Regions from separate parts of the Phyllobacterium sp. RCAM01083 genome, predicted to be linked through region 4. Evidence: riboswitches for the same ligand, from Rfam matches in the RefSeq annotation. Region 4 holds a riboswitch; each other region holds the start of a gene.
The links. Region 4 has a riboswitch for cobalamin ahead of cobU (bifunctional adenosylcobinamide kinase/adenosylcobinamide-phosphate guanylyltransferase). Riboswitches for the same ligand answer to the same signal wherever they lie in the genome.
Positions count from the first base shown of each region.

Region 1 (7,740 bases), 170 kb from region 4:
CCGCCGACATCGAGCCCGGCCAGCGGCACGCCCGCACGGTTGCGCACCCAGTCGGCTGACCGCAGGGCGCGTTCATAGGTATCGGGATCCTCGATCTGGCTGCCGACATGGAAGCAGATGCCGACCTTGTAGCCGATCTTGTGCAGCCGCTGCAGAAGCTCGACCGCGTGGGCCGGTGTTGCACCGAATTTCTTGGACAGCTCGTAGGCCGCATGGCCCTTGGTCTGCAGCCGCACGTAAAGGGTGATACTGCCCGGATCGATATCGAGTGCACGCACGATGCGGGTTATCTTGGCGATCTCGTCCTCGTGGTCGACGGCAAGGGTGCGGATGCCGTAGGTTTCAAGCGCAAGACGGATATCCGACTGGGCCTTGATGGGATGCATGTAGAGCATATGCGCATTCGGGGCGACCTTGCGTACCGCGGCGAACTCGCCCGGCGATGCCACATCGAATGTGTTGATGCCGTTGCGCGCCAGCGTTTCCAGGACCAGATTTTCGCCATTGGTCTTGACCGCATAGGCAGTCTCGCCGGGAAACATCTGCATGAACTGGTGCGCGTCTTCGACCAGCACATCCGGCCGAAAGCAATAGACGGGTTGATCGGGCCGCAGGGTAAGTGCTGCATCGCGGGCCGTGGCGAATCGTTGCATCTTGATCTTCTGCTCCATGCATAACTCTTAGCAAGAGCAGATGACGGACGAAAGTCGCTTTCTCCATGCAAGAAACGGGTGGCAATTTGCCGGCGCGCGCCTAGAAATATCCGGTGCAGATCCGAATCGGGGGATTATCCGTGGCCGTAAACCAGACAACATCAGCCAATCCGCTTGCCATGACCGGTTTTGTCTGGCTGCAACTGCTGCTGCTGGGGGCCATATGGGGCGGTTCGTTCTTCTTCGCCAAAATCGCGGTGCACGTGATCCCGCCGCTGACGCTCGTGCTGTTTCGCGTCGCCATCGCCGCCGTTGCCCTGCACATCTATCTCCTGAGCCGCGGCATCCGGTTCTGGGACTATCGCCGGCACGCCCTCGGCTTTGCCGGACTGGGGCTCCTGAACAACGTCATTCCCTTTTCGCTGCTGTTCATCGGGCAGACGGCGCTCGGTGCCGGGCTGGAATCCATCCTCAACGCCACGACACCGATCTGGACGGTGATCATCGCCACATTCCTTACCGTCGATGAAAAGATCAGCGCCAACAAGATCGCCGGCATCCTTCTCGGCGTCTTCGGCACGGTGGTGATGATCGGGCCCGGCGTGCTCTCCGGGTTGGGCGGACCGCTGTGGGCGGAAATCGCCGTGCTCACCGCCACCCTCTCCTATGCCTTCGCCAGCATCCTCGCCAAGCGGTTCAAGGGCATTCCGCCAACGGTGACGGCAACCGGCCAGATGACGGCCTCGACGCTGATCATGATCCCCGTCGTGCTTCTCTCCGGCGGCATGCCGGATTTTGCCGCACCCGATCAGGGCGTCTGGGCGGCCGTGTTCAGCCTCGGCCTGCTCTCCACCGCCTTCGCCTACATCCTGTTCTTTTCCATCGTCCGGGCCGGCGGCGCCACCAATGCCTCGCTGGTCACGCTGGTGGTTCCCGTCAGCGCGATCCTGCTTGGAACAGTTTTTCTCGGGGAGGAACTGGGTTTGAAGGATTTTGCCGGCATGGCGCTCATCGCCCTTGGCCTTCTGACCATTGACGGCAGGCTGCTTGCAGCGTTGCAAAAACCGCGAAAAAGATAGAGTTTTCAACAAATCCTAACGGGCACGGCTTGGCATTTCCCGGTCGGGATTGCGGCGCAACTGTGTCATAAATCGGCGGGAAAACACGCGCGTCGCGTTTTGGTGCAATGCAAAAATAAACCAAATTCCCGGTCATTTTATCGTGAATTGACGATTTTTCATTCCCGTAAATGTGTTTCATTTCAGAAACTTACCATTGCAGAGCAAAAAATTTCTACAGATCATGTCACACCGCGGTAACATTTCCGCTTTTTCTGTGGCAATTTTCCGCTATGCTAAGACGGTTAACTGCAGGAGACAAACAATGGGACTTACGCGTTCGATGAACGTCCTCATGATCTGTGCAGCGTTCGCATTTATCGGTGCAATGGTCGTAGGACTCATACCCTGATTGAAAAAAAGAGCGCCGTGGAGATGGTCTCTGACCGGAGAGCAACAACTGCTCAAAGGGCACCAGTTCTGTTTCTCGGATGGCGAGACAATCCACTAGGAAGGTAGCAAGACCGATGTTTTTCCATCGGACGAAGCTGCCTGACAAAGTGGTTGTCCGCCAGCCGGAAACCCGAAGGGCCGAGTGAATTTGGCCCAATTCCATCGGGCTTTGGCGTCGCCCGATGGAAAGACATCGGTCTCGCCACCCCCCTCGACCTTGAACCAAATTCCCTTCGGCAGAACGGTGCCATTTGGGCATTTGTTGCTCTAAGAAGGTGACAGACAAATTTGGATGGCCCGGTTGCAGCAACCGGGCCATTTCCAATTCAACATTGGAGCGCGATATCAGGCGGCGCCGGCCAATGCCGGTTCCAGCGGCGCACTGGCAGGGCGGATGCCGATGAGATGGCAGATGGCGAAGGCAAGGTCGGCCCGGTTCATCGTGTAGAAATGGAAATCCTGAATGCCGCGCTCGACCAGATCGAGAACCTGCTCGGCAGCCACAGCCGATGAAACCAGCGCATGGGTCTGCGGATCGTTTTCCAGCCCCTCGAATCGCTCGGCCAGCCATGCCGGAATATGGGTCCCGGCCTTCGAGCAGAAATTGGTGACCTGCGTGAAATTATGGATCGGCAGGATGCCCGGCAGGATCGGAATATAGATACCGGCGCGACGGACCTTTTCGACATAACGCTCGTAGAGATCGTTCTCGAAGAAGAACTGCGTGATCGCCCGCGTCGCGCCATTGTCGACCTTGCGCTTGAGCATGTCGATATCGGTGGCGAAATCCGGGCTTTCCGGATGCTTTTCCGGATAGGCGGAAACGGAAATGTCGAAATCGGCAAAGGCCTTCAGCCCGGCGACGAGATCGGCACCGTTTTCATAACCGCCGGGTGTCGGCTTGTAGTGGGCACCGACGCCGCCGGCCGGATCGCCGCGCAGGGCAACGAAGCGTTTCACGCCCATGGCCGCAAATTCGCGCACCACGGTATCAACCTCTTCCTTCGTCGCATCGACGCAGGTCAGGTGCGCGGCGGCGTTCACGTCCGTTTCGGTCAGGATGCGCTTGATCGTGCGGGCCGTGCGCTCGCGGGTGGAACCGCCGGCGCCGTAGGTTACCGACACGAATTCGGGATTGAGCGGCGCAAGACGCGTCACGGTTTCCCACAGGCGCTCTTCCATCACCTCGGTCTTCGGCGGGAAGAATTCAAAGGAAACCTTGATATTGGTTCCAAGGTCGGCACGGCGGGATTGGCGGAAAAAGCTCATCAGACACTCTCCGTTACGCGGGAGGTTAAAGCGGGATCAGCGATCAGCAGGCGTGGGTCGCGTGCCAACCACAGTTTGACGGTCAGTTTGTCTTTGTCTTTTGGTTCGAGTTCGATGCTGTTTTCCAGCGCCAGCCCGGCCTCGGTCAGCCAGTCACGCATCTGGTTGTCGTTGAAGCCAAGCCGTATATGCGCATGGCTGTCCCGCAGGAATTCAAGATCGTGCGGGGCGAAATCGACGATCAGCATGCGCCCGCCCGCACGCAAGGCGCGTGCGGCCTCGCGAATGGCCTCGGCAGGATTGTCGAGGAAGTGCAGCACCTGATGAACGGTCACCAGATCGAAGGACTCCCGGTCAACCGGCAGCGAATAGACATCGCCCTGGCGGACCTGCGCATTGGTGATGCCCGACCGGTCAAGATTGGAGCGGGCAATGGTCAGCATGTCGCGATTGATATCGATGCCGACACCGCGCACGTAAAGCGGGGCAAACAGTTCAAGAAGACGGCCGGTGCCGGTGCCCACGTCAAGCATCGCCTGGAACGGCGTGCGCCCGATGATCTTCGTCAGCGCGGCTTCCACCGCGCCATCCGGCACATGCAGCGAACGGATAGCGTCCCAGCTGGTGGCATTGGCACTGAAATAGGCGGCGGCCCGCTCACGGCGCTGCAGCTTCACCGAGCCGAGCCGCTCGATATCACGCTCCAGCAATGGATCGGACACATCAAGACGATCAAGCAGGATTCGGGCGATATCGCCAACCACCAGGGATTCAGCGAGGCGGAAATAGGCCCAGGACCCCTCCTGATAACGGTTGATCAGATTGGCTTCGAACAGCAGCTTGAGATGGCGGGAGACGCGCGGCTGCGACTGCCCGAGGATGGAGGTCAGATCGGAAACCGTCAGATCCCCCCGGGACAACAGCGCCAGAATGCGCAGGCGGCTGGGTTCCGCCGCTGCTTTCAGCGTATCGACCATCAGGTCAAGATTGAGATCACGTTTGTCCATCAAGGTATCCTCAAAAGATATAAAGATATGTTTATGTGAGAAATACAGATTTGGCAAGTTTTGTTTTTCCGTTGACGGCAAATTTTGTCGCGTCTGAAATAGGCTGGTATATCGATCAGCGAATCGGCGGGAAGACAGTGCAATGAGTTCAGGAACCAACCGCCAAAGGGCCATCGGCAAGGCGCTGACGCTGCTTTTGCCGGCCGTGCCCTATTCGGATTCCGAGCCCATACGCGCTGCCGCCACGGCACCGCACATGAAAAGCCTGCCGCCACCCATTGCGGTGTGGCTGGCCACGGTCGCCCATGTCCGCCATCTGCACACGGACTACGATGCGCTGCGCGACGAGGGCTATGACAAGGAGTCGGCCCGCTTCTTCGTGCTCGAGGCGATCAACCGGAAATTGACGGAATGGCGGGCGACGCGGCTGCTGGATCCGGACGAGGACGATCCGAGCTGACTTCGGCGCCGGCATTCCACTGATCTTCATAGATGAGCTGGTCCAGCGGCAGCCGTTCGCGCCAGCCGCGCTTTTGCAGCTCCGGCTGATCGTAGAGCTGGTCGACATAGCCGATGCAGAGATAGGCGATGATCTCGACATGATCGGGGATGGCCAGAATGCGGCGCATGTCCCGGTCGTGGTAGATGCTGACCCAGCCGACGCCGATGCCTTCCGCCCGCGCCGCCAGCCACAGGTTCTGCACGGCACAGACGGTGCTGTAGACATCCATCTGCCGGTTATGGGTGCGCCCCAGAACGACATCGCCGCCGCGTGTCCGGTCGCAGGTGATGCACAGATTGACCGGCGCCTTCACGATGCCCTCAAGCTTCAGCGACGCGTAGAGCGCCTGGCGCTCGTCGGTGAACATGGCCTTTGCTTCGGCATTGGCGCGGGTAAAGGCCTGATGCACCTCGGCCTTGCGTGCCGCATCGCGGATGAGAATGAAATTCCACGGCTGCATGAACCCCACCGACGGCGCGTGATGGGCGGCATCGAGCAGCCGCAGCAGCACATCGTCGTCGACGGGCCTTGGCAGGAACTGGTCGCGCACATCGCGGCGGGTATGGATGGCTTTGTAGACGGCGGCGCGCTCGTCCGCGGAAAAATCGGCGGCGGCCACGGGACCACAGGCAGAGTCGTGCATCGTTTGCTCCCAACAATGCGAGGGCCAGATTGCCCTGACCCCTGACACCTCCCCGCTGTCCGTGCGGTTTCGGCTATCCGGTCCGGCCGGTCTTCTGACTGAGGTTCACCTGAACCGCGCGCCTTCCGGGTTTCCCCGTGGCAAACTGCGCGGCCCATCCCCTATACAGCGTTGGGCACGTGCCGGATTTGCACCGGCTTCCCGATTCTCCTGCATGCAGGCACCGGACCTGCATTCCATTCGCCACAGATCGGCGAAGGACGCAAGCGTCAGCCGGGATAAATCCATTGCTCCGGCAGGCGCGCATCGATTTTTTCGCCGGAACGGATGATTCCCGGTACTTCAACCCAGACGACGATGCCACGCAGCCGCTTCGACGCCTTGACGAAGTCAAGCGCCGTCGCGGTGTGATCCGCCGTCTGCGCCCGCTCGGCGATGGAACGGCCGGCGACCTTGCACGGCGCGTTCTGCCCGTCGACCTTCAGCGTCACTCCGCCTTCGAAGAACAGCAGCGTGCGCGGCGGCAGCATGGAAAGCGAGGGAATGCCATCGACAACCATGTTGGCACCGATCCATTCGGGTTTGACTTCCGCAAGGCCCATGGCGCTGGCAATCATTGCAAGCTCGTCGGCCGCCAGAACGGAAATATGCCGTTCGTTGCGCATCTCCGTTCCGCGCGGATACCAAGGTTCTCGTCCGCCGGACCGGCGCGTCAGGCCGGCATGATAATCGCCGCGGATGCCTTCAAAGGTGAGATCGAGCGTGTCCGTGGCAGCGGTGACAAAACTGTCTTTCGGCGCCTGGAACAGGCCGCTCACCCGCCCAACAATCTTGCGGGCCGGAAGGATGTCCGTTCTGGTTGCGAAAAGATCTGTCATGACGGCACTCCGGTGAAATCAGCCGCATCTTAGGAAAATTGCTTGTTAAAACCAGCCAATATCACTGATGGAAACGTCAAAATTGGTGATGGGAGGGCGTTGCCGCCCTCCCGGTCGCATCAGCGTGTCAGAGGCTTGTAGCTCGGACGCTTCGGATTGACGCTGTCCGGTCCGAGACGACGGATCTTGTCGTTCTCATAGTCCTGGAAGTTGCCTTCGAACCATTCGACGTGGCTGTCGCCTTCGAAGGCCAGGATGTGCGTCGCCAGCCGGTCGAGGAACATGCGGTCGTGGCTGATGATAACGGCGCAGCCGGCGTATTTTTCCAGCGCGTCTTCCAGAGCCGCCAGCGTTTCGGTGTCAAGATCGTTGGTCGGTTCGTCGAGCAGCAGGACATTGCCGCCGGACTGCAGCATCTTGGCAAGATGCACGCGGTTACGCTGACCGCCGGAGAGATTGCCGACCTTCTGCTGCTGGTCGCCGCCCTTGAAGTTGAACGCCGAGACATAGGCGCGCGAATTCATCTCGTTCTTGCCGATCTTGATGATTTCATTGCCGCCGGAGATTTCTTCCCAGACATTCTTCTCCGCCGCGAGGTGATCGCGGCTCTGGTCGACATAACCGAGATGAACCGTTTCACCGACGCGGATCGAGCCGGAATCCGGCTTTTCCTGTCCGGTGATCATCTTGAACAGCGTGGTCTTACCCGCACCGTTCGGACCGATGATGCCGACAATGCCGCCGGGCGGCAGCTTGAAGGTCAGGTTTTCGATGAGAACGCGGTCGCCGAAGGACTTGGTGAGGTTCTCGGCTTCGATAACCACCTGCCCCAGCCGTTCGCCTGCCGGGATGATGATCTGCGCATCGCCGGGACGCTGCTCATTGGCGGCATCGACCAGCGCGTCATAGGCCTTGATACGGGCTTTCGACTTGGCCTGACGTGCCTTGGGGCTGGCGGAAATCCACTCGCGCTCGCGCTCCAGAGCCTTCTGGCGCGAGTCGTCCTCGCGGCCTTCCTGCTGCATGCGCTTGGCCTTCGCACCGAGATAGGCGGAGTAATTGCCTTCGTAGGGGATGCCGCGGCCGCGGTCGAGCTCGAGAATCCAGCCGGTCACATTGTCGAGGAAGTAGCGATCGTGCGTGATCAGCAGGACGGAGCCGGCATATTCGCGCAGGTGCTTTTCCAGCCAGGCGGTGGTTTCGGCGTCAAGGTGGTTGGTCGGCTCATCGAGGAGCAGAAGATCGGGCTGCGAGAGGAGCAGGCGGCACAGTGCCAC
Region 1 is NZ_JBVFZN010000005.1:414,911-422,650, reverse strand. Features, by position in the region: gene ACZ25R_RS08725 (alanine racemase) at 1-653, opposite strand, end outside; gene ACZ25R_RS08720 (DMT family transporter) at 833-1,732, shown strand; gene metF (methylenetetrahydrofolate reductase [NAD(P)H]) at 2,510-3,433, opposite strand; gene ACZ25R_RS08710 (ArsR/SmtB family transcription factor) at 3,433-4,440, opposite strand; gene ACZ25R_RS08705 (DUF2293 domain-containing protein) at 4,583-4,900, shown strand; gene bluB (5,6-dimethylbenzimidazole synthase) at 4,833-5,585, opposite strand; cobalamin riboswitch at 5,653-5,828, opposite strand; gene ACZ25R_RS08695 (MOSC domain-containing protein) at 5,855-6,463, opposite strand; gene ettA (energy-dependent translational throttle protein EttA) at 6,583-7,740, opposite strand, start outside.
Region 1: another riboswitch for cobalamin. It lies ahead of bluB (5,6-dimethylbenzimidazole synthase); the one in region 4 lies ahead of cobU (bifunctional adenosylcobinamide kinase/adenosylcobinamide-phosphate guanylyltransferase).

Region 2 (7,740 bases), 1.3 Mb from region 4:
GGAGATCGGCGCGCTGGGTCAGCCCTGATGTGATGGCGCGCCAGTCATCCTCGTTGATCAGAAGCGGAACATGAGCGAGCGGCCATTCGCGCTCCTGCGTGCCGGTCTCGTCATAGACCCGGTAAAACACACCCGCATCGTGCAGATACTGGTTGGCGCGGGCAAAGCGGGTGGCGAGTTTTTCGGGGCCGAGCGTGTCGAGCGAACGCAGCAGCTTTTCCCAGCCGGGCCGCACTGTCCCGCTGGGATCGATCATCTCGTCCGCCACGCCCTGCAGGGGCTTGTAGCTGGCAAGGAGACCGGGGAGTAGGTTGGTTTTCACGCTCTGTGACATGTGTCTATCGATAACCGGTTTGTGAGTGCTGCAGGACAGGAGTGCGTGGTTCGACAGGCTCACCATGAGGAAAGGCGTGGTTTGCAACGTCAATCTGCCACGTCGCAGGATATGTCTGCCTGCAATCCTCCCGCTCCCTCATGGTGAGCCTGTCGAACCACGCACAGCCATGATGCCAACCATATCTCAATGCCTCGGCCTTCTCAGATCAAGGGTCATCGGAAATTCCCCCGATGGCTGCTCCCTGCGCAATTCATATCCGCCGGCCGTATGGCCGCGCGGCTCGAAACGCGCCAGCCGGCGCGCCTCGGCCTCGTTCGAATTGACCGGGAACGTATCATAGCTGCGCCCGCCGGGGTGTGCGACATGATAGACGCAACCGCCGATCGCCCGTTGCGACCACTGGTCGTAAATGTCGAAAACCAGCGGCGTGTTGACCGGGATCATCGGATGCAGGCCGGAGCGCGGCTGCCACGCCTTGTAGCGCACGCCGGCAACCGCCGTGCCCTGGCTGTCCGTCATCTTCAGCGGCACCTCGCGCCCGTTGCACGCAACGCTGTAGCGGGCCGGGTTGAAGCCGTCGACCTTGACCTGCAGCCGTTCCACCGAGGAATCGACGAAACGCACCGTGCCGCCGATGGCACCCTGCTCGCCCATCACATGCCATGGCTCCAGCGCCTGCCGGATTTCCAGTTTCACACCCTCATTCTCGATTTCCCCGCAGAAGGGGAAGCGGAATTCCAGCTGGGCCTCGAACCATTCCGGGCGGAAATCAAAGCCGTTCTCGCGCAAATCGGCGAGAACATCGATGAAATCCTGCCAGACATAGGCCGGCAGCATGAAACGGTCATGCAGCGCCGTGCCCCAGCGGACGAAACTGCCCTGAATCGGATTGTTCCAGAACCGGGCGATCAGCGCGCGGATCAGCAATTGCTGGGCAAGGCTCATGCGCGCATTGGGCGGCATCTCGAAACCGCGGAATTCGACCAGCCCGAGCCTGCCGGTCGGACCATCGGGGGAGAACAGCTTGTCGATGCAGATTTCCGAACGATGCGTGTTGCCGGTGACATCCACCAAAAGATTGCGGAACAGCCGGTCGACCAGCCAGGGCAAAGGCGGCGTGCCCTCGCCCGGCCGCGGCACCTGCGAGAGGGCAATCTCCAGCTCGTAGAGACTGTCATGCCGCGCCTCGTCGATGCGCGGTGCCTGGCTGGTCGGCCCGATGAACAGGCCGGAGAACAGGTAGGACAGCGATGGATGCCGCTGCCAGTGCAGGACAAGGCTTTTGAGCAGATCAGGACGGCGCAGGAACGGGCTGTTGGCCGGTGTTTCGCCGCCGACCACCACATGGTTGCCGCCGCCGGTACCGGTATGGCGGCCATCGATCATGAACTTGTCGGCACCGAGCCGCGTCTGGCGGGCTTCCTCATAGATTGCCGTTGTCGTTGCCACGCAGTCGCGCCAATTGGCGGCCGGATGGATATTCACCTCGATCACGCCGGGATCGGGTGCGACACGGATGACGTTGATGCGGTGATCCTGCGGCGGGCTGTAACCTTCGATGTGAACCGGCAGCCCGAGCTTGTGGGCGGCAGCTTCCGCCGCCGCAACCAGTTCCAGATAGTCCTCGAGCGCCTCCACCGGCGGCATGAACACGCTGAGACGCCCGTCGCGCGGCTCGACCGATATGGCGGTGCGCACGGCCCCGCCGATTTCCCCCAGTTCCTGCTCGACCCGCTCCTGCTGGTTGCCTTCATCAGCGTTGAAAGAGGCAACCGCCAGGATGTTCTCACGCGCCTGCGGTGCCGGGTCCGGCAGCGCCCCGCGATCCACCGACGGATCGACCGGCACGATATAGGGATATTCCGAGGCCGGAACATGCGGCAGGGCGCCGAGCGGCAGACGGTATCCGACGGGCGAATCGCCCGGCACCAGGAACAGCTTGCCGCGCCGCGTCTTCCATTTTTCGCTGCGCCAGCGCGGGCCGGAGGCCTGGCTGTTCCAGCGCTGCACCGGCAGGACAAAACCGCTTGGCTCGGTCAGGCCCCGCTCGAAAACCCGGGCGATGCGGCTGCGCTCTTCCGGATCCTTGAGCCTGGAGTTGGACGGATCGACATTGTCGGGAAGATTGCCCTCCTTGATGATCCATTCAGCCGGATCTTCATAGGCGGGCGCCACCATCTCTTCTTCAACGCCAAGCGCCTGCGCCAACGCGACGAGGAGTTTTCCGGCATCTTCCGGCTTGACGTCAGCCTTGCCGTTCTCGGGCGCGATCAGATCGGGGTTGACCCAGATCGGCTTGCCGTCCTTGCGCCAGTAAAGCGAGAACGTCCAGCGCGGCAGGCTCTCGCCCGGATACCACTTGCCCTGCCCGTAGTGCAGAAAACCACCCGGCGCAAAACGCTCGCGCAGCCGCCGGATCAGCTTGTCGGCCTTTTCGCGCTTGGTCGGCCCGACCGCATCGGTGTTCCATTCGCCCGATTCGAAATCGTCGATGGACACGAATGTGGGCTCGCCGCCCATAGTCAGGCGCACATCCCTCTCGTTCAGGATCGCGTCCACCTTTTCGCCGAGCGCATCGAGCGCATTCCAGGATTCGTCGGAAAAGGGCTTGGTGATGCGCGGGTGCTCGGATACGCGCGTCACCCGCATATCGAAACCGAATTCCACATTGGCGAATTCCGCCATGCCGGAAATCGGTGCGGCATTGCGGTAATGCGGGGTGGCGGCAAGCGGTACGTGGCTTTCACCGGTCAGAAGCCCGGAGGTGGGGTCGAGACCGATCCAGCCCGCCCCCGGCAGGTAGACTTCGCACCAGGCATGCAGATCGGTGAAATCCTTGTCCGTTCCGGCGGGACCATCGATGGCGACAAGATCGGGCTTCAGCTGGATGAGATAGCCGGAGACGAACCGCGCGGCAAAACCGAGATTGCGCAACACCTGCACCAGCAGCCAGCTTGAATCCCGGCACGATCCCGAGCGCAGGTTCAAGGTTGCGTCCGGTTCCTGAACCCCGGTTTCCATGCGGATGACATAGCCGATCTCGCGCTGGATACGTGCGTTGAGATCAACGACGAAATTCACCGTGTTCGTCGGGCTGCGATCGATGGTTGCAAGGAAAGCCGAAACCAGCGGTCCTGCCGGTTCCGGTTTCATATAGATCGACAGGTCGTCGCTGATCTCTTCGGGATAGCTGAACGGCCAGGTCTCGGCGACCGGTTCGACGAAGAAATCGAATGGATTGTAGACGGTCATATCAGCGACGAGATCGACCTCGATCTTCAGCTCCGTCACCGGTTCGGGAAAGACGAAGCGGGCGAGGAAATTGCCGTAGGGGTCCTGCTGCAGGTTGACGAAATGATTGGCCGGACTGACTTTCAGGGAATGACTGAGAACTTTTGTCCGGGAATGGGGTGCCGGCTGGAGCCGGATGATCTGCGGCCCGAGCATGATGGGCCGGTCATACCTGTAGTGTGTCAGATGATAGACTGCTGCGTGAATTGCCATATCGCCTCAAAAGTCTGATTCAAAAAACTGCGGTTCCACAAATGCTCCCAGCACTCTAACGCGTTACCGGCCAATTGAAATCTTTCATTTGCCAAAAATTTTGGCAGCGGCAAAAATTGCCGCATAAACGTGCTTGCAACTGCGCGGCTGGCCGCATAGCATCCGCGCCGATGGTTTCTTCCGCACGACAACGCGGGAGATGAAAAGGGAACACGGTGAGGCGTACCCAAAAGGGACCGAGACCGTGGCTGCCCCCGCAACTGTAAGCGGTGAGCGATGCCTGACATGCCACTGACCGGAAGGTCGGGAAGGCAAGGCGAAGCTGAGACCCGCGAGCCAGGAGACCTGCCATCTCATCTACAATTCGAACCGGACGGGGTGTGCCGGGAGCGATGCGATGTCCTCTCCCGCATTGTCGCGATGGTGCATTGGCCGCGTTCCCCTAACCTTTGTCCACAAGGCAAGGCACCGGCATGACCACGCCAAGACCCGATCACCAGATTATCGTCTGCACCCTGTGCAAGGCGGTCGACGGCCTGTCACGACCGGGACAGGCCCTTGCCCACAGGCTGCAGGCGGAACTCGATGGCCAGCTCGGCTATGAGGTGCGCGGTGTTGGCTGCATGGCGGGCTGCGAACGACCCTGCACGGTGGCGTTCCGGGCGCCCGGCAAGGCGCAATATCTCTTCGGCGATATCGATCCCGCCACGGACTTTGCCGATCTTCTGGACTTCGCCCGGATGTATCACGCGCTCGCCGATGGCTGGTCCAAGGCATCACAGCGCCCGCAAGGCCTTTGGGACAAGACTCTCGCACGCATTCCGGCGCACCTATGATACATCAGGCATTGACCAATGTTATAACGTTACTATACGAGAACGACGCGTCCGCGATAACGCGACGACGTTTACCGGTTGGGATTTGACACCATGTGCCTTGCCTGCAGTCACGGATATCCGCCCATGAGCCATGTTGCCCTGCGTGCCGACGAGGTGACGTTCCGCACCGCCGGCCAGACGCTGGTGGACGAGGTATCGCTCGACATCGTGCGCGGCGCGCGACTTGCCATTATCGGGCCGAATGGCGCGGGGAAATCCACGCTTTTGCGCATGCTGGCCGGGCTGCTGCGCCCCTCCTCCGGCAACGTCCATCTCGACGGTACGGCAATAGACCGGCTGCCGCCGAAGGAACGGGCCAGGAGATTTGCCTTCGTCGGCCAGACCGACATGCCGGACCCGCAATTGCTGGTTGACGATTATGTCTCCCTTGGCCGCATTCCGCACACCGGCACCCTGACCAAGGCGAAGGACCGGGATATCGTGACGGAAGCCCTGCTCCGCGCCGGGATCGCCGCGTTTTCGCGCCGTCCCATCGGCTCGCTCTCCGGCGGCGAAAGGCAGCGCGTGCAGCTGGCGCGCGCCATCGCCCAGCAGCCTGACATCCTGTTTCTCGACGAACCCACCAATCACCTCGACCCGAAGGCGCGCAGCGAATTGCTGGCGCTGGTGGCCGGTCTCAATGTGACTGTTATAGCGGTGCTGCACGACCTGCCGCTGGTGGCGCCGTTTGCCACCCACGTTGCCGTCATGCATGCCGCCCAGCTCGTCGCCGCCGGCACGCCCGACGAAACGCTGACGCCGCGCATCGTCAGCGATGTCTTCGATCTCGATGTCCTGCGCCTGCGCCATCCCTCGCAGGATCGCGATCTCATGGTGTTCGAAGCACCCGGACCAACCACAAAACAAACTGCTCAGCTACGGAGAATTTGATGAAAAGAATGCTGCTCGCCCTCGCCTTGTCGGCGCTGTCCGCCCCCGCATGGGCGTTTCCCGTGACGGTCGACAGTTGCGGCAAGCCCGTCACCTTCGAGGCCGCGCCCAAGCGTGCGGTCATCCAGGACATCAACATGAGCGAAATGGCCTTCGCCCTGCACCTGCAATCCTCGATGGTCGGGGTTTCGGGCATTACCGGCTGGTACAAGCTCGACGACGCCTTCAAGAAACAGCTGGGCGCCATTCCCGAGCTTGCGCCGAAATATCCGACCCTTGAAAATCTCATTGCGGCGGAACCGGATTTCTTCTTCGCCGGCTGGAATTACGGCATGAAGCCGGGCGGTGAGGTCACCCCCGACACGCTGGCGCCGCACGGCATCAAGACACTTGAACTGACCGAAAGCTGCATCCATCTCGACAAGTCCCGGCCCGCCGCCACCATGGACCTGCTCTATGGCGACATGGAAAAGCTCGGCAAGATTTTCGATAGGGAAGACGAGGCGAATAAACTCGTCAGCGCCTGGAAGACAGAACTCGCGGCGATCAAGACAAAGATCGGCGACAAGAGCGGCACCCGCGTCTTCCTCTACGATTCCGGCGAGGACAAGCCGTTTACAGCGGGCAAGTTCGCCATTCCCACGGCAATGATCAGCGAAGCCGGCGGCACCAATATCATGGCCGATCTCGACACCAGCTGGGGCACCACCTCGTGGGAAACCGTGGCGACGCGCAATCCGGAATTCCTTGTCCTCCTCGATTATCAGGATGATGCGGGTTACCAGAAGCTGCTCGACTTCCTCAAATCGCATCCGGCAATGAAGGAAACCGACGCCGTCAAGAACAACCGCTTCGTCGCCCTGCGCTATGCGGAACTGACGCCCGGACCGGCCAATATCGAGGCCATCGCCAAGATGGCCAAGGCCATGCATCCGGAAGCCTTCTGAGTGCATCTGCCTTTCCGTCAGCATCTGACACTCATGACGGGGGTGATGGCCATTCTGGCCCTCGCCCTCGTGTCGATTGCCTATGGGGCAACGGTCATTCCGCTCGGCGATGTCCTGCGCGCTCTCGCCCATGCCTCCGGCCTCTCCGATACCGCCGTCAATGGCCCGGTCGGCAAGATCATTGTCGACCTGCGCCTGCCGCGGGTCATCCTTGCCATCTGCGTTGGGGCCGGGCTCGGCATCATCGGCGCGCTGCTGCAGACCGTCACCCGCAACGATCTCGCCGATCCGTTCCTGTTCGGCCTTTCCAATGGTGCGGCGGCGGGAGCAGTCTCGGTGATTACGGTCATCGGCGACCGCTTCGGCATCTGGACCCTGCCGATTGCCGCCTTCAGCGGCGGCATGCTGGCGGCCATCGTCGTGCTGATGCTGGTGCGGCGCGTGCAGGGACAGGGGCCGGAACGGCTGATCCTGGCGGGCCTTGCCGTCTCCTTCCTGTTTGCTGCGCTGACCAATTACATGGTGTTTGCCGGCGACCAGCGCGCCGCGCATTCGGTGATGTTCTGGACGCTCGGCGGCCTCGGTCTTGCCCGCTGGGAGAACCTGCCGCTCGCCCTTGTCGGGCTTGCCGCCATCCTGGTCTACGCCCTGTACAACCACCGCAATCTCGATGCGCTGCTGGCCGGCGAAAACACGGCGGAAAGCCTTGGCATAAGGGTGACGCGCCTGCGCAACACGGTGTTCATCGTCTGCGCCTTCTCCACCGCGATCTTTGTCTCGGTGGCGGGCGTCATCGGCTTTGTCGGCCTGATGATCCCGCACATTGCCCGGCGTTTTTCCGGTCAGCTGCATGCGGGACTGATCGTCACCTGCGCCGTGCTCGGCGCCCTGCTGATCCTGCTCAGCGACCTCGCGGCCCGTCTGCTGCTGGCGCCGCAGGAATTGCCCATCGGTATCGTTACCAGTTCCATCGGCGCGTTTTTTGTGGTGACGATCCTGTTGAGGAAGCGACCGGGATAACCGGTGATCGGATGGCAACAGCACAGTGCGTGGTTCGACAAGCTCACCATGAGGGAGGGTATGGATTGCAGGGAATTACACTCTGCAACCTTCGCCATTGATCTTGGACCAATCCACATCCCTCATGGTGAGCTTGTCGAACCACGCACCACGCACAATGGCA
Region 2 is NZ_JBVFZN010000005.1:1,930,708-1,938,447, forward strand. Features, by position in the region: gene ACZ25R_RS16305 (circularly permuted type 2 ATP-grasp protein) at 1-334, opposite strand, end outside; gene ACZ25R_RS16310 (transglutaminase family protein) at 521-3,841, opposite strand; cobalamin riboswitch at 3,996-4,208, shown strand; gene ACZ25R_RS16315 (DUF1636 family protein) at 4,315-4,677, shown strand; gene ACZ25R_RS16320 (ABC transporter ATP-binding protein) at 4,804-5,610, shown strand; gene ACZ25R_RS16325 (ABC transporter substrate-binding protein) at 5,610-6,557, shown strand; gene ACZ25R_RS16330 (FecCD family ABC transporter permease) at 6,591-7,577, shown strand.
Region 2: another riboswitch for cobalamin. It lies ahead of ACZ25R_RS16315 (DUF1636 family protein); the one in region 4 lies ahead of cobU (bifunctional adenosylcobinamide kinase/adenosylcobinamide-phosphate guanylyltransferase).

Region 3 (7,740 bases), 310 kb from region 4:
AACGGCGCTGGGGATCATCCGCACACAGGGAACCGATGCGCTGACCCTCGGCTATCTGGCGGAGCGCGCGGGGGTGAGCAAGCCGATTGCCTATGAGCATTTCGGCACACGCTCCGGCCTTCTGATCGCGCTGTATCAGCAATTGGACCAGCAACAGGTCGATGATTTGCTGGCGGCGCTGGAACAGGCACCGAAGCAGCTGGCGAGTGTTGCCCGGCTGATGAGCGAGGCCTATATGGCCTGCTACCGCTCCATAGGCCCGGAATGGCACGCCATCTCCGCTGCGCTCAAGGGCGATGAGGAGATGGAAACATTTCAAAAAGCGCTGATCGACGGCTATGTCGATCTCTACCGCACCGCGCTGGCACCCTATTCGGCGCTTTCTGCGGGTGATCTGCGCTTGCGCTGTGTGGGCATCATCGGCGCTGCCGAGGCCATTTCACGGGAAATGACCTGCGGCTGCGTCGACGAGGCCACCGCATCCGCCGCCCTGGGATCGCTGATCCTGCAATGGGTGGCCAACTGATACCGGATTTGCATCGCGGTGTTGCGTGGTTCGCCCTTCGACAAGCTCAGGAAGCTCACCATGAGGGAGGTGGTTTGGTGCAAGGCAAATCACAATCGCTGCAGACTTATAACTCCCTGCAATCCTCAACATCCCTCATGGTGAGCTTGTCGAACCACGCACTACAGTTTTTGCTTTAGATGCTTACCGTCCGCCCAAGAAACTCCCGCATCAGCACGGCGACTTCTTCGGCATGGTCTTCCAGAAGAAAATGCCCGCCATCGAAAATATGCAGCTCAGCATCGGGCAGTTGTCCGGCATAGGCTCTGGCCCCGGCAAGCGCGAAGAACGGGTCATGCTTGCCCCAGGTGATCAGCATGGGCGGCTGGTGCTCGCGGAAATAGGCGTGAAAATGCGGGTACTGCTTGAGGTTTGACTGGTAATCATGGAGCAGGTCGAGCTGGGCCTCGGCAATGCCGGGACGGTCAAGGCCGTTCTGCGCGTGGGTCCAGGCATCGGGGCTGATGCGGGCCGGATCTTTCGCACCGAACAGGTATTGGCCTCTTGTGTCCTCGATCGAGAGGTGGCGGTGCATGGCGGCCTCCGTCTCCGCATTGCGGTCGGCCCACAGGCGGCGCGCGGCGGCAAAGCCGTCCGACAGGCCTTCTTCATGCGCCACGGCGTTCTGCACGACAATCGCCGTCACCCGTTCGGGGTGGCGGGAGGCGAGGCGGAAACCGACGGGGCCGCCGAAATCCTGCGCGTAAAGGGCGTAGCGCTTGAGGCCGAGCTTCCGGGTGAATGCGTCGATGATGTCGGCGAGATGGTCGAACGTATAGCGAAACGTCGTGTGGGACGGGGCGTCGCTGTAGCCCGAGCCGGGATAATCCGGCGCGACAACGTGGTAGCGGTCGGCCAGCAACGGAATGAGATCGCGGAACATATGCGACGAGGTGGGAAAGCCGTGCAGCAGGAGCAGCGTCGGCGCGTCCTTCGGCCCTGCTTCGCGATAGAAAATCTTGAGACCGTCGATCTCTTCGGTCCGGTAGCTGATCACCGGGCGTGCGTGTTCGTTCGATTGTGACATCGTTCCTGCTCCTGTTGGATGGGTATTTTCACCGTCTAAAGTACGTTTTGATGGTTACTCAAATAGAGTAACTTGTCAAATTGAATTTTGATGGTTACTTCTAGGGATGAAAGGACATGCGATGCCGTTCATTTTTCTGGGCAATGCCCTCTGGCTGGATTTCATCAACACGCAGATCATCGATGGCGCGCTCATCGATCTCATCGGCAATGACGGTGCGTTTCTGCAGTGGGCGAAGACGGCCGATCTTCAGGCTGACGAGGATGATGCGGCCACGTTCGACGCGGCCCTGACCGAGGCGCAGGCGTTCCGTGCGCACTTGCGCGGGGCGGCGGACAGTCTCGCGGCCGGGACGGCGCTCAATCCTGCCTTTGTCGCCGATATCAACCGGCGCATGGCTGAGCATCCGGTTGCGACGGTTCTGGAGCATTCAGGCAGCGGGTGGGCGACCAGCGCAAAGCCTGTCACCAGCGGGCCGCAAAGCGTATTGGCTGCAATCGCCACTGACTTTGCCCGGTTTGTTTCCACCGAAGCGACGAATGTCCGCCACTGCAGCAATGAGCGCTGCTGCATCGTGTTCTACGACACCAGCAAGAATCACACGCGCCGCTGGTGCAGCATGGAAACGTGCGGCAACCGGGCCAAAGCTGCCGGTCGCCGCGCGCGTGTTCACTGACGTCTATTGCTCAAGTCGCAGAAGCTTTGCGGCTTCGACCATGTTGACGAGGGCTGGTTTCACCTCTTCCCATTTGCGGGTTTTCAGGCCGCAATCGGGATTGACCCAAATCTGGTCGGGATCAAGATTCTTCCGGGCCTTGCGCAGCAGGCCAGCCATTTCATCCACCGGCGGGATGCGCGGTGAATGGATATCATAGACACCCGGCCCGATCTCGTTGGGATAATGGTAGGTCACGAACGCATCGAGCAGTTCCATTTTCGACCGTGATGTCTCGATGGAGATTACATCCGCATCCATGGCCGCAATGGAGTCGATGATATCGTTGAACTCCGAATAGCACATATGCGTGTGGATCTGCGTTTCGTCCTGAACGCCTGAAGCGGACAGGCGGAAACATTCGGTGGCCCAGTCGAGATAGGCAGCCCAATCGGCCCGGCGGATGGGCAGGCCTTCGCGGATGGCCGGTTCGTCGATCTGGATGATGCGGATTCCGGCTTTTTCCAGATCGCTCACTTCATCCCACAATGCCAGTCCGATCTGGCGGCAGACCTGATCGCGCGGAAGATCGTCGCGCACGAACGACCATTGCATCATGGTCACCGGCCCCGTCAGCATTCCCTTCATGGGCTTGTTCGTCAGCGACTGGGCGTAGGCTGCCCATTCGACCGTCATCGCCTGCGGGCGGCTGACATCGCCGAAAATGACTGGCGGGCGGACGCAGCGCGAGCCGTAGCTCTGCACCCAGCCATGCCGGGTGAAGGCAAAGCCCGACAGTTGTTCGCCGAAATACTGCACCATGTCATTGCGCTCGAATTCCCCGTGCACCAGCACATCGATGCCGATTTCCTCCTGCCAGCGGATGGAATTTTCCGTTTCCTTGCGCAGCAGGGCGGCATAGGCATTTGCGGTCAGCGCCCCCTTGCCATGTTCCGCCCGCGCCTTGCGCACCCCTTCCGTCTGCGGAAAGGAACCGATGGTGGTGGTCGGAAAATCCGGCAGCCCCAGCGATTTCTGCTTTTCCCGGCGGGCGGGATAGGGGCTTTGACGCCGCGACAGTTCCGCCGTCACCGCCTGCAGGCGCCGCTTGACCGCCGCATCATGAATTTTGCTCGACGTCCTGCGGGTTTGCACTGCCGTCGCGGCCGCTGCCAGTTCATCCCGGACGCTGTCCCGCCCGGTGTTGATCGCCCTGCCAAGGATCGACAATTCCTCAAGCTTCTGCGTGGCAAAGGCCAGCCAGCTCTTGAAGTCAGGGTCGATGTCCGTTTCAAGTTCGAGATCGACAGGCGTGTGCAGCAGCGAACAGGATGGGGCGAGAATGAGGTGATCTGTTCCCCGCTGGCTGATCACCGGTTCGATACGCCGCAGGACGGCCTCGAGATCGGCCCGCCAGACATTGCGGCCGTCGATGACGCCGAGCGACAGGACAAGTCCGGCAGGCGCTTGGGTTACGATCGTCTGGAGCTGCTGCGGTGCACGGCACAGGTCGAGATGCAGGCCGGCAACGGGCAGCCCGAGCGCCAGGTCGAGATTGTCGCCAAGCGCACCGAAATAGGGCGTCAGCAACAGTTTCAGGCGGGGAAGGGCGCGCGCGAAGAATTCATATGCCACGCGGAATGCCGTCTGCGTGCTTTCATCGAGATCGAGCACCAGTGCGGGCTCGTCGATCTGCACCCATTCGGCGCCGTTGGCGGAGAGGCGGCGCAGAATTTCCGTATAGACCGGCAGGAGACCCGGAAGGAGTGATAGGGGGTCGAGCTGTGCGTCCTTGCTCTTGGCCAGTTTGAGGAATGTAACCGGCCCGAGAATCACCGGGCGCGTGTCAAAGCCCTGCTCCTTCGCTTCGCGGTATTCGTCGACCGGCTTGTTGGAACCGAGGGTGAATTCCTGCCCCTTTGTCAGTTCGGGCACCATGAAATGATAGTTGGTATCGAACCACTTCGTCATTTCCTGTGCGGCCACCCCGTGGCGGGTGCAGGCGCCGTGATCATGGCCGCCCTGGCTGCCGCGCGCCATGGCGAAATAGGTTTCGGGCGAAACCGGTCCGCCTTGCCATTCGTAGCTCTGGGGCACTGCGCCCAGCATGACGCTTGTATCCAGCACGTGGTCATAGAGCGAGAAATCATTGCTGGGTATGTGATCGAGGCCGAGCTTCTGCTGCAAGGCCCAGTTCTCCTCACGCAACCCGGCGGCGATATCCTGCAGGGTGACGATATGGGACTGGCCCGACCAGAATTTTTCCAGCGCGAATTTCAGTTCGCGCCGTTTGCCGATCCGCGGAAAACCCAGATTGCTTGTGGTGATAGACATAGTTCTTTACCCCGATGGTTGAGGGCAAAGGTCAGGCGTACGCATGCAGGAAATACGGGCGCCCAAGACGTCCGCTTGCAAGCGACACACCGGACACCCCGCCCGTGGACGTTATCTATCGAGGCAGGTCTCCTGGCTTGCGGGTCGGTGCTCTCGTCAGGCCTTCCCGATCCGTCCTGGGATCAGTGACACGAAATTGACGAGAACTCGCCGCTTACAGTTGCGGGGGCAGCTCCGGATTGGACCGCTGGCAGCGATCGCACCGTATTCCCTCTTAGCTCTGCGCCCGAAGGCGCAGAGAACCACGATGCGGGGTATGGTAGGCGCGTGCCCGTAGGCTGTCAATAACACATAAAGACATATTTATATGGTTACATCTTCAGTTCAGTGCGCGATGGCGGGTTCGCCGACGCGGTCGTCCTTGCTGCTCTTGCGGATGGTCAGCGCCAGCAGCGCGGCGATCAGGCACAGGATGCCGGCGGTGAAGAAGGCCGGGAGGTAGCTCGCATATTCCGTACGGGCAAAACCGCCGCCATAGGCCGCCGACGCTGCGCCGAGCTGGTGACCGGCAAAGACCCAGCCGAACACCATGCCGGCCTTCTCCCGGCCAAACCGGTCCGTTGCCAGCTTGACCGTCGGCGGCACGGTGGCGATCCAGTCGAGGCCGTAGAACATGGCGAACAGCGACAGGCCGTAGATCGAGAAATTGCTGTAGGGCAGGAACAGCAGCGAGGCGCCGCGCAGGCCGTAATACCAGAACAGCAGCCAGCGGTTATCGACCCGGTCGGACAGCCAGCCGGAGCCGATCGTGCCGAAGAAATCGAAGAAACCCATCATGGCGAGCACGCTGGCGGCGGTGACGGCCGCAAGCCCGTAATCACCGCAGAGCGCGACGAAGTGGGTCTGGATGAGGCCGTTGGTGCTGGCGCCGCAGATGTAGAAGGTGGCAAATAGCACCCAGAACGTGCTGGTGCGGGATATTTCCTTGAGGGTGGCCAGCGGCAGGATGATGAGCGACAGCAGACCGCCGGTAATCGGTGCGGTCTTGGCCACGTCCTTCTCGCCATAGGCGGGCAGGCCGACATCGGATGGGCGGTCCCGCATCAGCAGGAAGACGGCGGCCGCTGCGACGGCGAGCAGGGCGCAGACCATCATGGTCGCCGCGCGCCAGCCGTAGTTTTCACTGATGGAGGCCATGAGCGGCATGAAAGCCAGCTGCCCGGTGGCCGAGCTTGCGGTCAGCATGCCCAGCACCAGCCCGCGCCGGTCGGTGAACCAGCGGGTGGCAACTGTCGCACCGAGCACCATGGCGGTCAGGCCGGTGCCGAAACCGATCACCACGCCCCACAGCAGGATGAGCTGCCAGATCTGCGTCATACCGAGGGACAGGAAGGAGCCGCCGGCGATCAGCGCAAGCGCCACGCACACGACCTTCCGCACGCCGAAATAGTTCATGAACGCCGCAGCGAATGGCCCCATCAGCCCGAACAGCAGCAGCCGGATGGAAAAGGCGGTGGCGATCTGTTCCGTCGTCCAGCCGAATTCCTTTTCCAGCGGCACGATGAGCACGCCCGGGGCGCCGACGGCCGCCGCCGTCACAAGCATGGTGAGGAAGGTGACGGATACGACGACCCAGCCATAGTGGACATTGCGCCGGGCGAGCGCGGCAGCGAGAGGCGATGAAATCATGTTCGTGTTCCCTGGAGGGTAATCGGCTTTTAGATGATGGTCATCATATTGACTATTGATGACGGTCATCATATAAATTGTCAATGCAGTTTTTTTGAAGGATTGTTTCATGCGCGTCAGCAGGGACCAGGCAGCACAGAACCGCGCCCGCATCATCGAGATCGCCGGACAGCAGTTCCGCGAAAAGGGTTTTGACGGCATCGGCGTCGCCGATGTGATGAAAAGCGCGGGGCTCACCCATGGCGGTTTCTATGGTCATTTCAATTCGAAGGATGACCTGATCGCCGAGGCCTGCGCGGCGGCCATGGCTTTGTCGGTCCGGCGGTGGACCAGCCTGTCCGAGGCGTCGCCTGACGATGCGCTCGGCGCGATCACCCAATCCTATCTGGCGGGTGATGCCCATGGCGAGGGACAGATGAGCGGCTGCATGATGGCCGCATTGGCGCCGGATATCGCCCGTCGCGGCGGTCCCGTCCGTTCGCGTTTCACCGAGGGCACCAAGGCGCTTCTCGATATTCTCGTTAACGCCGTGACCGGCCGCAGCAAAGCCCGGCAGCGCGAAAAGGCCATCGCCATCATGGCGGGGCTGGTGGGCACCGTGGTGCTGGCGCGCGCCGTGGACGACCCCGATTTTGCCAGGGAGATCAAACGGGTCGGTGCGGAGGTGTTCGGCAGGGATGCGGAGTAGGGAGGGGATTTACACCCCCCTCTGCCCTGCCGGGCATCTCCCCCACAAGGGGGGAGATCAGCTTTCAGAACCGTTCAGCCAATCTTCGGCATCGAAAAGAACGCGAAACCATTGATGCCGACGTGATCTCCCCCCTTGTGGGGGAGATGGGCGGCAGCCCAGAGGGGGGTGAGTATTCTGATCTACCGCCCCGGACGCCCCGTTTTGCCCGGCCGGCGTTTCTTGCGCGCATCGTTTGCGTCCTCATAGGAGCCGATGCCGCTGCGCTCGCGGCGAATGATGGTATCGTCATTCCGGTTCGTGCCGCCGGGACCGGCTGGTTTTTCCGGCACGGCGCCGCGCACGGGCTTTTCGGTCCGGCCGACAGTCATCTCGTCCAGCGTGTTCTTGCGGAACAGCGGCGAGTTCGGATCGCTGTTCTCGTCAGTGACCACGCGGTGCATGGCGCGGCCGGCATTGTGCCGGCCCTTGGTGCGGCCGCTGACCGGGCTTTCCAGTTCCACTTCGCGCGCCATCGGGTCGTCCGATATGGCCAGCTCCGTCTCGCGCAGCCGCTTGATTTCGTCGCGCAGCCGTGCCGCCACTTCGAAGTCGAGATCGTCGGCAGCCTCGCGCATCTGCTTTTCCAGATGTTCGAGGTGCGATTTGAGGTTGTTGCCCATCATCGCGCCGGACTCGGCAAAGCCGGAAATATCGGCCCGGACGTGATCGCGCTCGTACACGCTGTTGAGGATGTCGCCGATGTTCTTCTTGATGCTGGCGGGCGTGATCCCGTTGGCCGT
Region 3 is NZ_JBVFZN010000005.1:277,567-285,306, forward strand. Features, by position in the region: gene ACZ25R_RS08090 (TetR/AcrR family transcriptional regulator) at 1-526, shown strand, start outside; gene ACZ25R_RS08095 (alpha/beta fold hydrolase) at 702-1,592, opposite strand; gene ACZ25R_RS08100 (CGNR zinc finger domain-containing protein) at 1,714-2,268, shown strand; gene metE (5-methyltetrahydropteroyltriglutamate--homocysteine S-methyltransferase) at 2,272-4,581, opposite strand; cobalamin riboswitch at 4,687-4,903, opposite strand; gene ACZ25R_RS08110 (MFS transporter) at 4,966-6,270, opposite strand; gene ACZ25R_RS08115 (TetR/AcrR family transcriptional regulator) at 6,380-6,958, shown strand; gene uvrB (excinuclease ABC subunit UvrB) at 7,141-7,740, opposite strand, start outside.
Region 3: another riboswitch for cobalamin. It lies ahead of metE (5-methyltetrahydropteroyltriglutamate--homocysteine S-methyltransferase); the one in region 4 lies ahead of cobU (bifunctional adenosylcobinamide kinase/adenosylcobinamide-phosphate guanylyltransferase).

Region 4 (7,740 bases):
TTCTGCACCACGGCCTCGACGGTGCGCAGGCGCTCTTCGAGCAGGCCGCGCTCGGCCTTGCCCTCCTCACCCGCGCCATAGGCATAACCGCCCCAGACCAGCCACGCCTCGGCAAGGTCGTCGCGCTTGTCCCAGGCTTTTTCGTCGATCAGCGTCTGCAGGCCGGCACCATAGGCACCCGGCTTCGACCCGAACACACGAAAACCCGCCCGCTGCTTTGCCGTCTTCTCGTCGGCACCCTCCGCCACAAGCCGCGCCTGCTCGCTGCGCATGCGCAGGGCAATGGGATTGTCTTCCGCGTCTTCGGGCAAAGCGCCGACCGCCCGCACCGCCGTGTCGAACAGTGCAATCTGGTCGGGAAAAGCATCGCGGAAAAAGCCGGAGATGCGCAAGGTCACGTCGACACGCGGACGGCCAAGCACGGCGGGCGGGATGATCTCATATCCGGTGACGCGCCGCGAAGCCATGTCCCAGACCGGCTTGACGCCGATCAGGGCCAGCGCCTGTGCAATGTCATCGCCGCCGGTGCGCATGTTCGATGTGCCCCACGCGGTCAGCCCCAGCGAGGTCGGCCATTCGCCATGATCCTGCGTGTAGCGGCGGATCAGCAGTTCAGCCGATTTCTGCCCGAGTTCCCATGCGGCGGGTGTCGGTACGGCGCGGCTGTCGACGGAAAAGAAATTGCGACCGGTCGGCAGAACGTCCGGGCGGCCGCGTGTCGGCGCGCCGGAGGGTCCCGGCGCCACAAAGCGTCCGTTCAGCGCCGTCATGAGCCCTGCCATTTCGGCTGCGCCGCAGGCCATCACAGCCGGATGCAGGGTCGTGCGGATACCGTCCAGAACCGTTTGCGTTGCCTGCCAATCCCTGGGGCAAGCGGTTTCACCGGCCACCAGCCGGGCCGCCAGCAACTCGATGCGCTCCACCGTATCGCCCGCAATGCGCCATGGCTCGCTGGTGACGGCGTTCAGAATTTCGGGCCGTTCCGCACTCCAGGGCGCGGCCATGTCGCAATCCAGCGGATCGAAACCGGCAAAGCCGAGATCAGCGGCGATGGCGCGCTGCAGGCTCTGATCGGCGCCAACACCCGAACCGCGCGGCACGCGCGCCAGCGCGACCACCAAATCGGTGAGCAGGCGCCCCTCCGGCGACAGACCGAAAATATGCAGGCCGTCGCGGATCTGCATTTCCTTGAGGTCGCAGAGATAGGCGTCGAGTTTCTGCAGGGCGAGATCGTCAGGATCGTGATCGTGAATGCCCGCATCGCTGTCGAGACCGATATCGCGGACGAGATCAAGAATCTGCACCTTGAGGCGCACAAGGCGGCGCGGATCGACGCCGGAGGCTTCGTAATATTCGTCGACCAGCGCTTCGAGGTCCTTCAGCGGCCCGTAGCTCTCGGCCCGGGTCAGCGGCGGCGTCAGATGATCGATGATGACGGCGGCGGAGCGGCGTTTTGCCTGCGTGCCCTCGCCCGGATCGTTGACGATGAACGGATAGATATGCGGCACCGGCCCCAGCACCGCCTCGGGGAAACAGGTTTCCGACAGCGCCAGCGCCTTGCCCGGCAGCCATTCGAGATTGCCGTGCTTGCCCACATGCACGATGGCATGCGCATCGTAGACACCGCGCAGATAGGCATAGAAGGCGAGATAGCCATGCGGCGGCACCAGATCGGGCGAATGATAGGTGTCCTTCGGATCGATATTGTAGCCGCGTGCCGGCTGGATGCCGACCAGCACCGCGCCGAACCGGCTGAGCGGCAGCGCAAAGCCGCGCGCCGCATCGAGGAAGAACGGATCAGCATCCGGCGCACCCCAGCGCGCCGTCACCTTTTCCTGAATCACTTGGGGAAGCGATTGAAAGAAGCTGTTGTATTGATTCAGCGAAATCGTCTCACGGATGGCGCGCCCGTCGCTGGCCGCATTGGTCGGGCCCGCCATCAGATGGTTGATCAGCGCTTCGCCATCGGCGGGCATATCGGCGATATCGTATCCGGCATCGCGCATGGATTTCAGCACCTGCCATGTACCCGCAGGGGTGTCGAGCCCGACGCCATTGCCAAGCCGCCCGTCCCGGTTGGGATAGTTGGCCATGACGAGCGCAACGCGGCGCTCGTCCGGTTTGCCCGTGCGCAGGCGTGCCCAGTTCGCCGCGAGATCGGCAACGAAGGCGACACGGTCGGCCTGCGGTTCATGCATGACGATATTGGCCTGCACCGCCTCGTCGAAATGCTGCGCCGACTTGAATGAGACCGCACGCGACAGCACCCGGCCATCCACCTCAGGCAGGGCAACATTCATCGCCAGATCGCGGGCGGAAAGCCCCTGATCCGACTGGCGCCACTGCTCGGCGCTGGAGCCGGAGAAGATGACCTGCAGCACCATCGCGCCGTCATGTTCAAGCACGGTCGGCTTGCGCGCGGAACCGGGTGCAGACACGGCAAACCCCGTGGCATTCAACACCACGGCGGGCGGCGCTTCGTCAAAGATGCTCTCCAGCGTGGCGATGGAAACCGGATCCTTCAGGCTGGAGACGAACACCGGCAGCGGATTGAGCCCCTTAGCGCGCAACGCATCAAGCAAAGCCGCCACAGGCTGGGTCTGGCCGCTCTGCACCAGCGCCCGGTAGAAGCAGATGGCAATGACAGGCGCGCCGTCCGTCCAGTCACGGCGCATCGCGTCCAGCGAGGGTGCTGAATTGCCGGGCCACCATAACCCGGCCTTGAGCAGGGGCGCAGCCTCCTGCGGCTTCTCGCCGGAAGACATCAACGCCGCGCAATAGTCGAGGAAGCGCTGGGCATTCTGCGCCCCACCCTCCAGCAGATAATGCCAGAGCGCATCGCGATCATGCCGGGCGACGGTCGAAAACCGGTCGAGCCCCGGATCGGGCTTGTCATCCCCCGGCAGCACCGCAAGCTGCACCTTGTGATTGACCGCGCAGGCATGCAGCGCTTCGAGGCCATAGGGCCAGTAGCTCTCGCCGCCGATCACCCGGACGACGATCAGCCTGGCATGGCGCGCCGTCCGCTCGACATAGGCATCGACGGACATCGGGTGCGACAGGCTCATCATATTGGCAAGGCGCAGCGAAACCGCGCCGTCGCCCTGCCGCCGTGCGGCGGCAAGGCTCGCCAGTTCCGTATCGGCGGCGGACAGGAACAGCACATCTCCCGGCGTCTGGCCGAGGTCGATGGCCTCGGTGCCTTCAGCGATGGTGCCTTTCTGGGCAAGCAGGAGATGCATTCAATATCCTATCGTCAGGCAGCGGCAGCGGCGGTGACCGCCGATGTGATGGCATCGTTGTCGATATCGTGCAGTCCGATGACGACGAGACGGGTCTGCCGTTCCTCGCCCGGGTTCCACGCGCGGTCGAAGTAATGCTCGATGCGCGTGCCGACGGCCTGCACCACCAGCCGCATGGGCTTGCCGGGAACATCGGCAAAGCCTTTCAGGCGCAGGATGTCGTGATCGGCAATCACGGCCTTCAGCTTCTCGACAAAGTTTTTGGGTTCGGCCACCGGACCAAGCCCGACAACAAAGCTTTCGAACTCGTCATGGTCGTGCTCTTCGCCCGCTTCATGGTCCATTTCATGGTGCGACTTGCGGTTGGCAATGTCCTCTTCGGTGCCGACGCCGAGACCGAGCAGCAGTTCATTGCTGAGCTTGCCGAAGCTGGCCGATACCATGTTGAGCGAGCGCGACGAGCGGCTCTGCACATCGCCGCGCACGCCGTCGAGCTGCTTGTCGCTGATCAGGTCGCTCTTGTTCAGCACGATCAGGTCGGCGGCACGGATCTGGTCCTCGAACAGTTCTTCAAGCGGGCTGTCATGGTCGAGCGATTCGTCCTGGATGCGCTGGGCATCGACCTTGTCGTGGTCATCGGCAAAACGGCCTTCGGACACGGCGGAAGCGTCGATCACGGTGACGACACCGTCAACCGTCACCTGCGTCTTGATCTCCGGCCAGTTGAAGGCTGCAACCAGAGGCTGCGGCAGCGCGAGGCCCGAAGTCTCGATGACGATATGATCCGGACGGTCGGGACGGTCGAGCAGCTTGGTCATGGTCGGGATGAAATCATCGGCGACGGTGCAGCAGATGCAGCCATTGTTCAGCTCGATCACATCCTCGTCCCGGCAGGCTTCGATGCCGCAGCCCTTCAGCAGGCCGCCATCGACACCGAGATCGCCGAACTCGTTGATGATGAGCGCGATGCGCTTGCCATTGGCATTTTCGAGCAGATTGCGGATCATCGTGGTTTTACCCGAACCGAGAAAACCGGTGATGACCGTTGCTGGAATCTTCTGACCCTGCATATTCCTATCCCTTCATGGTGAGCGGCAGCCCGGCTGCCACGAAATAGACTGTTGCCGCGGCCTGTGCCACGGCCTGATGGAGACGTCCGGCATGGTCGCGAAAATCGCGCGCCATGCGGTTCTCCGGTACAATGCCGAGACCCACTTCGTTCGAAACCAGAACGATCGAGCCCGGAAGTTTCGGCAGCACTTGCACGAGCTGCCGTGTCTCGGCGGTGATATCGCGCTCGGCCATCATCAGATTGGTCAGCCAGAGCGTCAGGCAATCGACGAGGATCGCTTTTCCCTCGGCAGCAACCCCCTGCAGGGTGTCCACCAGATCGAGCGGCTCTTCGATGGTGTGCCAGGATGAACCGCGCTGCGCCTTGTGCAGGTCGATGCGGACTGACATTTCCTCATCCCAGGACCTGCCGGTTGCGAGATAGACGGGGTCAAGGCCGGAAGCCATGATCAGGCCTTCGGCAAAGCTGGACTTGCCCGAGCGGGCACCGCCGAGAATGAACGTTACACCGTGATTCAGCTGGGGCATCGCCGTCACTGCAATCGCGATGATCCGTCAGGTACGATCAAGCGGAATGCGGGCGGGGAAACGAGCGCGTATACAATGCGAGCAGCCATAACAACCTCCGTGCTGGGCCTGAAGGGACACGACCCTTCGGTTCTTGGGCAGGATTGCCCCGAGCGTTTCCTGGGAAACGCTCTATGACTGGCAGGTCTCCTGGCTCGCGGGTCACAGGATGAATGCCGCCTTCCCGGTTTCCCAGTGGCTGCCTTCTGCATATGCGTCAGGCTTTGCATTGATCCTCGCCGCTCTACAGTCGCGGGGTCGGCTGCGGTGGGGTCGCCCTTGAGGGTACAACCGTCGCATTCCCTTTTGATCCCTTGGCCTTTGGCCAATATGGGAACCAATCATGGCTGGGACGTTATTCACCCCCCACGGGAAATGTCAATGGAATCTGCGCGGTTTGCTCAGGCAGCGGCACATGCGAGCAGCGCGTCCACATCCAGCACTGTTTCAAGCTCGGCGGCGATACTATCCAGCGCGGCGTCCACCCCGGCCTTGTAGTCGAATGCTTCAGCGGCAATGCCCATCGTGCCCAGCAGCGCGGCGCGAAACCGGTCCGCCCCGAAAAGCCCGTGCAGATAGGTGCCGAAAACCTTGCCGTCCGCCGATATGGCGCCGTCGTTGACGCCATTGATGCGCACGGCCGGGCGCGAACAGTCCGGGCCGGTCGTCCGGCCCAGATGAATCTCGTAGCCATCGAGCGGCAGGTCGAACGGCAGCGACTGCGCCGCCACGTTGCGCACGGTCTTTTCCGGCTCCATCACCGTGTCGATATCGAGATGCCCGAGCCCTGCCGTCTCCGTCACGCTGCCCTCGATGCCGTCGGGATCGCGAACGGTCCGGCCAAGCATCTGGAAACCGCCACATATGCCGATGATGTGGCCGCCGCGCCGCCGGTGCAGGTCGAGATCCCTGTCCCAGCCGTTCTCGCGGAAGCGCAGGAGGTCGCCGATGGTGGATTTGGACCCCGGAATGATGACCAGTCCCGCATCGGCAGGCAGCCGCTCGCCGCTGCGCACCATCACCACATCCACCTGCGGTTCGGCCATCAGCGGGTCGAAATCATCGAAATTGGCGATGCGGTCGAGCACCGGCACGGCGATCTTCAGCGCCCGGCCCTCGCCCTTCACCAGACGCTCCAGCACGACGGAATCCTCGGCCGGCAGCCGCGCCGCGTCCTTCAGCCACGGCACCACGCCGAATGACGGCCAGCCGGTGAACTGCGTTATGGCTTTCAGACCGTCATCGAACAGCGAGACGTCGCCGCGAAACTTGTTGATGATATAGCCGGCGATCATCTCGCGGTCTTCCCGCTGCAGGATCGCATGGGTGCCGACGAGCGAGGCGATCACTCCGCCGCGATCGATATCGCCAACCAGAACGACAGGCACATTGGCGCGGATGGCAAAGCCCATATTGGCGATATCGCCCGCCCGCAGGTTGATTTCGGCGGGAGACCCCGCCCCCTCGACGATGACCAGATCGGCGCCCTCACGGACAATGTCCCACGACGCCATGACCGCATCGAGCAGCTGCGCCTTGAATGTCTGGTAGTCGCGCCCCTTGGCCTGGCCCCAGACTTTGCCCTGCACGATGATCTGGCTGCCGGTCTCCGATTGCGGTTTCAAGAGCACCGGGTTCATATGTACCGAGGATGGTACGCCGCAGGCGACGGCCTGCAGCCACTGCGCCCGCCCGATCTCGCCGCCATCGTCGCTGACCGCCGCATTGTTCGACATGTTCTGCGGTTTGAACGGCCGAACCTTTAATCCGCGGTTGCGCGCAAGCCGGCAAAGTCCGGCCACCAGGACGGATTTACCAACATCTGACCCTGTTCCCTGCAACATGATTGCGTGCGTCATGGGCTTTGAGTAGCGGATATGTCTTTCTCTTCCTAGCCCCCGGCAAAACCTATCTGAATCGTTGCGCGGCCCCGCGCTTGCGATAGAGTGGAAATCAAGAGGAATACAGGGAGGTTATCATGGATGCGGTCGTTGATACGGCGTCCGGCCAGTTCGAACTCAACGAGGATCAGCTGGCGATTCAGGACATGGCGCGCGCCTTCGCGGCGGACCGCGTGGCACCGAACGCGCTGGCCTGGGACCGGGACAAGCATTTCCCCGCCGACGTGATTCGCGAGACCGGCCCGCTCGGCATGGGCGGCATCTACACCAAGGAAGAATTCGGCGGTTCGGGATTGAAACGCCTTGATGCGGTGCTGATCTTCGAAGCCCTGTCTGCCGCCTGCCCGGCCTTCTCCGCCTTCATCTCGATCCATAACATGGCGACATGGATGATCGATCTCTACGGCAATGACGAACAGCGCCAGCGCTTCGTGCCGCAGCTGACCTCGATGGAATGGCTGGCGAGCTATTGCCTGACCGAGCCCAATTCCGGCTCGGATGCCGCCGCCCTCAAGACCCGCGCGGTCCGGGACGGCGACCACTATGTCCTCAACGGCGCCAAGCAGTTCATATCAGGCGCAGGCGATACCGACCTTTACGTCACCATGGTGCGTACCGGCGAAGATGGCCCGAAGGGCATTTCGACCCTGATCATCCCGAAGGATGCGCCCGGCCTGTCCTTCGGTGCCAATGAACACAAGATGGGCTGGAATGCCCAGTCCACCCGGCAGGTGATTTTCGACAATTGCCGCGTTCCCGTGGAAAACCGCCTCGGGGCGGAAGGCGATGGCTTCAAGATCGCCATGGGCGGGCTTGATGGCGGACGCCTCAACATTGCCGCCTGCTCGCTCGGCGGTGCCCAGTCCGCCCTCGACAAGGCGGTCGGCTATGCGTCCGAGCGCAAGGCGTTCGGCAAGGCGATCAACCAGTTCCAGGCCCTTCAGTTCAAGCTGGCGGAT
Region 4 is NZ_JBVFZN010000005.1:584,091-591,830, reverse strand. Features, by position in the region: gene cobN (cobaltochelatase subunit CobN) at 1-3,242, opposite strand, end outside; gene cobW (cobalamin biosynthesis protein CobW) at 3,257-4,312, opposite strand; gene cobU (bifunctional adenosylcobinamide kinase/adenosylcobinamide-phosphate guanylyltransferase) at 4,317-4,841, opposite strand; cobalamin riboswitch at 5,004-5,237, opposite strand; gene ACZ25R_RS09485 (cobyric acid synthase) at 5,282-6,739, opposite strand; gene ACZ25R_RS09480 (isobutyryl-CoA dehydrogenase) at 6,859-7,740, shown strand, end outside.